Regions from separate parts of the Devosia sp. 63-57 genome, predicted to be linked through region 2. Evidence: predicted binding sites of a transcription regulator. Region 2 holds the regulator's gene; each other region holds the start of a gene.
The links. Region 2 encodes LexA, which represses DNA repair genes until DNA is damaged. Its sites were predicted from a motif close to TGTTCNNNNTGTGTTCNG; they were not measured.

Region 1 (2,266 bases), on a different contig from region 2:
AGGACAGGACCGGCTGATCGCCGGCGTCGAGTACGGCATCGACGGGGATAAGGGCATCGGAATTGTCGCGGGGCTGAGCCATCTTGGCCTCCATGGGTTGGGTTGCTGGCTCAACGCGGGGGCAGAGGGTCGGTTCGGTGGCGGCGGGAATGTGATCGGAAAAGCGCCTGATCAGTCCTCGGTCAGGCGCGGCTGGTCTTCGAAATCCATGGCGTCGATGCGGTCGCCGCGGCGGGCGATCTTGCCCGACGAAATGACGATGTCGCCAATGTCCTTTTGCGCCTGAGTGAAATGGGTCTGGAGACGATTGACCCGCTCGTCGAGGCGGGTGATGTCGGCCAAGAGCTCACGCACTTCCTTCTGGATGAGATGGGCCTGCTCGCGCATGCGCACGTCGCGCAACAGCGCCTGGATGACCTGGATCGAGAGCATGAGCAGGGCGGGCGACACGATCACCACCCGGGCGCGCGCGGCGCGCTGCACCACGTCCTCGAAATGCTCATGCAGATCGGCGAAGATCGATTCGGACGGCACGAACATGAAGGCCGTGTCCTGCGTCTCGCCGGGGATCAGGTATTTTTCCGAAATGGCCTTGATGTGGACGCCGAGATCAGCGCGGAAGCCGGATTGGGCCTGACGCAATTCCTCGGGGGAGGAAGCCGTGCTCAGGCGCTGCCAGCTTTCGAGCGGGAATTTGGCGTCGATGACCAGCGACGGCGCACCATTGGGCATGACCACGACGCAATCGGGACGCGAGCCATTGGAGAGCGTCGACTGGAAGGCATAGGCATTGGGGGCAAGGCCATCGGCGATGATGGCTTCCATCCGCCCCTGCCCGAAGGCGCCACGCGTCTGCTTGTTGGAGAGGATCGATTGCAGCGAGACGATTTCGGACGACAGCGCCGAAATCGTGGACTGGGCGCGGTCGATGACGGCGAGGCGTTCATGCAGCTTGCTCAGGCCCTCGTCGGTGCGGGTCCTAGTCTCCTGCAGGGCCTGTCCGACGCGTTGGGAGGTTGAATCCAGCCGTTCATTGACCAGCCTGGCGAGGTCGGAGGTGCGGGAGCCGAAAATCTCGGACATGGTCTGCATGCGGCCCGTCATTTCCGACTGCACCTGCATCAGGCCGGCCAGATGGCGCTCAAGCTCGGCCGAGCGCGTTTGCTGCGCGAGCGCCTCGGCGGCGCGTTCGCGGCCTGAGCGCAGGGCCGAGAGCAGCAGCACCAGCAAGAGCACCACCACAAGGCCGACAGCGGCCGCCATGGCGCTGACAAGGCTGATGGGCGTATCGCCGAGGGTGAAGAGAGTGCTGTCCATGCTCTCTATCTAGATCGATTCGGGCGTTCACAGAATGTTCTATCGCGGTGCCATATGGTTGACCGGACCGGCGGAAATCGCCATATCGGGGGCAATCCCATTTTTGCCGGACTCCCTGCCATGGCCATCCGCCCAATTTTGATCATTCCCGATGCGCGTCTGCGCGCCGTTGCCGATCCGATCGTCGAGGTCGACGACGAGATCAAGACGCTGGCCAAGGATATGCTCGACACCATGTATGACGCGCCGGGCATTGGCCTGGCCGCGCCGCAGATCGGCGTGCTCAAGCGTATCGTGGTGATGGACCTGGCCGGCGAGGGCGAACCCCCTGCCCCGCTGGTGATGATCAACCCGGAAATCACCCATTTTGGTGAGCAGATGCAGGTGACCGAAGAGGGGTGCCTGTCGATTCCCGAGCTCTATTACGAGGTCGAGCGGCCCAATGAAGTGTCGGTGACCTATACCGATCTCGAGGGCAAGGAAGTCACCAAGGACGCCGAGGGCAAGCTGGCGGTGTGCATTCAGCACGAGCTCGATCACCTCGATGGCGTGCTCTATATCGACTATTTGAGCCGGCTGAAGCGTGATCGCGTGATCAAGAAATTCGACAAGCAGGCCAAGCTGGCGGCGCGGTAATCGAACACTGTCGCGTTGAATACCGTCATCACCGGGCTTGACCCGGTGATCCAGGCAACCGCCGATGGATTGCCCGATCAAGCCGGGCAATGACGATAAAACAAGCATCCAGATCGAAGGGCTCCGGGCATGCGCGTCGTTTTCATGGGTACGCCCGAATTTTCCGTACCGACGCTGACCGAGATCGTCTCGGCGGGGCATGAAGTGGTGGCGGTCTATACGCGGGCACCAAAGCCGGCGGGGCGCGGACAGGCCGAGCGCCGGAGCCCGGTGCATGAAGCGGCCGAGGCGTTCGGCATTCCGGTTTTCACGC
Region 2 (2,266 bases):
GCTATGGCGCCAGCATAGAGGAGGAAAGACTTGCGCTAATTGGGATCGCGGCCCTCCTGCTCAACCACGGCCTCAAAGAGCTCGCGGGCCTGCCCCGGTCCGATGGCCTCGATGGCCACGGCCGCAATGGCAGCAAAAAGCTCCGCGATTTCCTGGGGATCGGTGATTTCGGCGTCGTCTTCGTCGGCGTCAGCGTTGATCAGGGTAAACACAATAACGCGCCTCCACAGTGAGCCTACACCCACACTGTGCGGCGATTCCTGTTACCGTTTAAATAACGGATTGCACCGATCCAGCGCAGAGTTCGGCTTGCCGAACAGGTCAGGTCCGCTTACTCTTCGCCAGCTTCCAGGGCATCGACATAGGCTTCCACCTCGTCGAGCGTTGCCGAAAACGGCTTGGGACTATCTCCGAAGACTATTTTGAAACTCTCGTCATGGCGAATGGCGTGGCCGCCCGGGTGGCCAAGCACCTTCATCTTTTCCGAGGTCAGCACTGTCAGCCCGTAGCGCGCCGCAGCCCGCTTGATCCGCCGCATGCGCGACGCGTCGAATTCCTTCCGGCTCACTTGGCCACTCCAAACCTGTCAGATCGGCCGTTCGCATAACCCCGGCCGCAGCGACGTGCAAGTAATGTCGGCACTATTGCAGAACATAAATGGAACACCTATAGTCGTTCCGTCTATGTTCCGATTCTGGGTGTGGGGCCAATGCTGACGCGCAAACAACACGAATTGCTGATGTTCATCCATGAAAGGATGAAGGAAAGCGGCATTCCGCCTTCATTCGACGAGATGAAGGATGCGCTCGACCTCGCCTCCAAATCCGGTATCCATCGCCTGATCACCGCGCTTGAGGAGCGCGGTTTCATCCGCCGCCTGCCCAACCGGGCACGCGCGCTGGAAGTCGTAAAACTCCCCGATTCGATGAACCCTTCGCTTGGCGGCCGCAAGGCGCGCTTCGAGCCGTCCGTCATCGAGGGCAATCTGGGCAAGGTTGCCACCCCTCCGGCCCGTGTCAGCGCCGGCATGGCCGACGATTATGCCCGCCCCGTCTCCATCCCGGTGATGGGCCGCATTGCTGCGGGCACCCCGATCGAGGCGATCCAGTCCCATTCCCACACCATTGCCGTGCCCCCCGAAATGCTCGGGCCCGGCGAACATTATGCACTCGAAGTGCGTGGCGATTCCATGATCGATGCCGGCATTTTCGATGGCGATACCGTGCTCATCAAGAAGCAGGACGTCGCTTCCACCGGCGAGATCATCGTCGCCCTGGTCGATGACGAGGAAGCCACCCTCAAGCGCCTGCGCCGCAAGGGCAATACGGTGGCTCTGGAAGCCGCCAACCCCGCCTACGAAACCCGCATCTTCCCGCCCGACCGCGTCAAGGTCCAGGGGCGCCTGGTGGGCCTGCTGAGAAAGTACTGACTTGGCTTTCGCGACCGCCCAAGCGGTCATGGATGCTTATGCCGAGCGCATAAATGCCCACGACTTCGACCTGATGCTGGAGCTGATCGATCCCGACGCTGTGTTCTGGTTCAGCTCCGGCTCCCATCATGGCATCGCCGCTATTCGCGCCGCCTTCGTGTCGACTTGGGACCGATTGCGCAATGAAACCTATTGGCTCGAAGATCTGACCTGGCTGGCTTCTGGCGATGATGCGGCCGCCTGCATCTACAAGTTCCGCTGGCGGGCAGAGATCGATGGCGTCCCCACCGAAGGCGGCGGACGCGGCACTACTGTCCTCCGGCGCAAGGCTAACGGCTGGCATATCGTGCACGAACATCTCAGCCGTGAGCCCGCCTAATTACAAAATCTAACCCAAACGCGATGCAGCTCCTCCCCCTCCTTCAGGGGGAGGCCGGGTGGGGGTGCGCAGCACGCTCAAACGCACATGCTCTCCTCTCAAATGAGAGCCCGCAATAAAGCCGCATCAACCCGAACGTGAAGTGCCCAATAAAAAGGCCCGCCAAGCTGGCGGGCCTTTCTCAATTCATATTGCAGCGATCAGTGATTGTCGCGCGGCAGGCCTTCGTTCTGGGCGATGCGCTGATACTTGTCGGCGCCGCGCAGGATGGCGCCGTCGCCAAGCTGGCCGACCAGGCCGCGCTGGATTTCCTGCCACGGCGTCTGGTGCTTGGGGAACTTGTAGCCGCCATCCGACTCCAGCGCCGCGCGACGGGTCGCGATCTCCTCGGCAGAGATCAGGATATCGGCCTCGCCCTTGTTGAGGTCGATGCGCACCCGGTCACCGGTGCGGAGAAT
Region 3 (2,266 bases), on a different contig from region 2:
CGCCGCCACGCTGGCCGAGGGCTCGGCGTCGCCATCGGGGGCGATCATTTCGGCTGCCGAGAGCGCCGGCACGTCGATGCGGATATCGATGCGATCGAGAAAGGGCCCCGAGACGCGCGCCTGATAGTCGGCGGCGCAGGCCACGCCGCGCTTGCAGGTATGGCCAGGGGTGCCCGCCAATCCGCATTTGCACGGGTTCATCGCCGCTACCAATTGAAAACGGCTCGGATAGGAGACCCGCGCATTGGCGCGCGCGATGACGGTTTCGCCGCTTTCGAGCGGCTGCCGCAGGCTGTCGAGCACGCCGGGCGAAAACTCAGGCAATTCGTCGAGAAACAGCACGCCGTTATGCGCCAGGCTCGCTTCGCCCGGCCGCACCCGGAGCCCGCCCCCGACCAGCGCCGCCATGGAGGCCGAATGGTGCGGCGCGCGAAATGGCCGCCGGTCCGACAGGGCGCCGCCGGAAAGCTCGCCAGCGATCGACTGGATCATCGACACATCGAGCAGCTCGCGCGGGGAGAGCGGCGGCAGGATGGAAGGCAGGCGCGCCGCCAGCATGGATTTGCCTGATCCCGGAGGGCCGATCATCAGCAGATTATGATTGCCGGCGGCGGCGATCTCCAAAGCCCGGCGGGCAATGGCCTGGCCCCGCACATCGGCCAGATCGGGCAGGTCACCCGGCGCCGCTGTCAGCTTGCGGGGCTGCGGCCGCGCCTGCAGCTGATGACCGGTCAAATGATTGGCCAGCGCCAGAAGACTGTCGGCGGCAATGATGTCGATATCCTCGCCCGCCCAGGCCGCTTCCGGCCCGCTCGCTGCCGGGCAGATCATGCCCAGCCCCCGGGCCTGTGCGGCGATGGCCGCCGGCAGCACCCCGCCGACATGGGCCAGCCGGCCATCGAGGCCGAGCTCGCCCAAAGCCATGAAACTGTCGAGCGCATCCTGGGGAATGGCGCCCAGCGCGCCCATCAGCGCCAGGGCAATGGGCAGATCGTAATGGCTGCCTTCCTTGGGCAGGTCGGCTGGCGCCAGATTGATGGTGATGCGCTTGGGTGGCAGGCCCAGGCCAGAGGCGGCAAGGGCCGCCCGAACTCGCTCGCCGCTTTCGCGCACCGCCTTATCGGGCAATCCGACCAGGATGAAGCCGGGAAAACCGGGCGCAATCTGCGCCTGGACATCGACCGGCACCGCCTCGATGCCCTGAAATGCTATCGTCGCAACACGGGTCACCATGTCGATCTTCGCCCCCAGCAGAAGCATAGGCTAACAGAGGCAGACAGGGTTAACAAGAACGTAAAGCGAACAGATCATGTCGCGTTAACCATGCTCATCGCCACAATAGTTAACCTAAACTTGTCTTAACCTGTCCATGTTGAATCAAAGGCTCATTGTGGTCCTCTGATACCGAGCTTTTTGTCCATGGCGATTGCCCTTCCCCGCTCCGTCTCCGCCATTGTTCGTGGCGCCGTTCTGAGCCTGGCCCTCGCGGCTTTGGCCGCCTGCGCCAGTGGCGGGGGTCTTTATGGCGCCATACCCGGCGACAATCGCCCCCATGCCAAGGTCGACCGCGCCCGCACCATGCCGATCCAGGGCATCGACGTGGCCCGCTATCAGGAGAATGTCGATTTCGCCAAGGCGCGCGGCGCCGGCATCCATTTCGTGTTCATGAAGGCAACCGAGGGGAAAGACTATGTCGATCCCGATTTCCAGCGGAACTGGGTTCGCGCCCGCGATGCCGGCATGCCGCGTGGCGCCTATCACTTCATGACCTGGTGCTCGCTGGCCTCCGAGCAGGCGGCATGGTTCACCCAGAACGTGCCGGCCGATCCCAGCGCCCTGCCGCCGGTGCTTGATCTCGAATGGAACAACCATTCGAGCTGCAAGGCCAAGCCGTCCAAGGCCGATGCCCTGGAAAAGATCCGGCTGATGCTTGAGGTCATGGAGCGCCATACCGGCAAGCTGCCGATCATCTATACCGACATGAATTTCCACCGCGATATTCTGGCCGGCGAATATTTCCCCAATACTTTCTGGCTGCGCTCGACTGCCGCCGAGCCGCATGAGCGCTACGAAAACCGCCCCTGGACCTTCTGGCAATATACTCAGACCGGGGTCGTGCCGGGCGTGCGCGGCGAGGTGGATCGCAATGTGTTCTACGGCAATCAAAGCGACTGGCTGATGTTCCTGTCCACCGGCTGCGATCCGCGGGCCATTGCCGCCCTGGCGCCAACCGGCCGCTGCGCCTTCGCAAAATAGCTGCAGCGGG

Region 1: the regulator LexA is predicted to act here: its motif matches at 1,342-1,359, upstream of BGO80_RS14240 (DNA recombination protein RmuC).
Region 3: the regulator LexA is predicted to act here: its motif matches at 1,288-1,305, upstream of BGO80_RS10530 (YifB family Mg chelatase-like AAA ATPase).

The regions. Positions count from the first base shown of each region.
Region 1 is NZ_MKUY01000005.1:1,239,697-1,241,962, reverse strand. Features, by position in the region: gene BGO80_RS14245 (hypothetical protein) at 1-82, opposite strand, end outside; gene BGO80_RS14240 (DNA recombination protein RmuC) at 172-1,317, opposite strand; gene def (peptide deformylase) at 1,438-1,953, shown strand; gene fmt (methionyl-tRNA formyltransferase) at 2,083-2,266, shown strand, end outside.
Region 2 is NZ_MKUY01000003.1:122,740-125,005, forward strand. Features, by position in the region: gene BGO80_RS00600 (hypothetical protein) at 36-212, opposite strand; gene BGO80_RS00605 (hypothetical protein) at 332-568, opposite strand; gene lexA (transcriptional repressor LexA) at 710-1,429, shown strand; gene BGO80_RS00615 (YybH family protein) at 1,431-1,808, shown strand; gene BGO80_RS00620 (IlvD/Edd family dehydratase) at 2,009-2,266, opposite strand, start outside.
Region 3 is NZ_MKUY01000005.1:447,030-449,295, reverse strand. Features, by position in the region: gene BGO80_RS10530 (YifB family Mg chelatase-like AAA ATPase) at 1-1,233, opposite strand, end outside; gene BGO80_RS10525 (glycoside hydrolase family 25 protein) at 1,420-2,256, shown strand.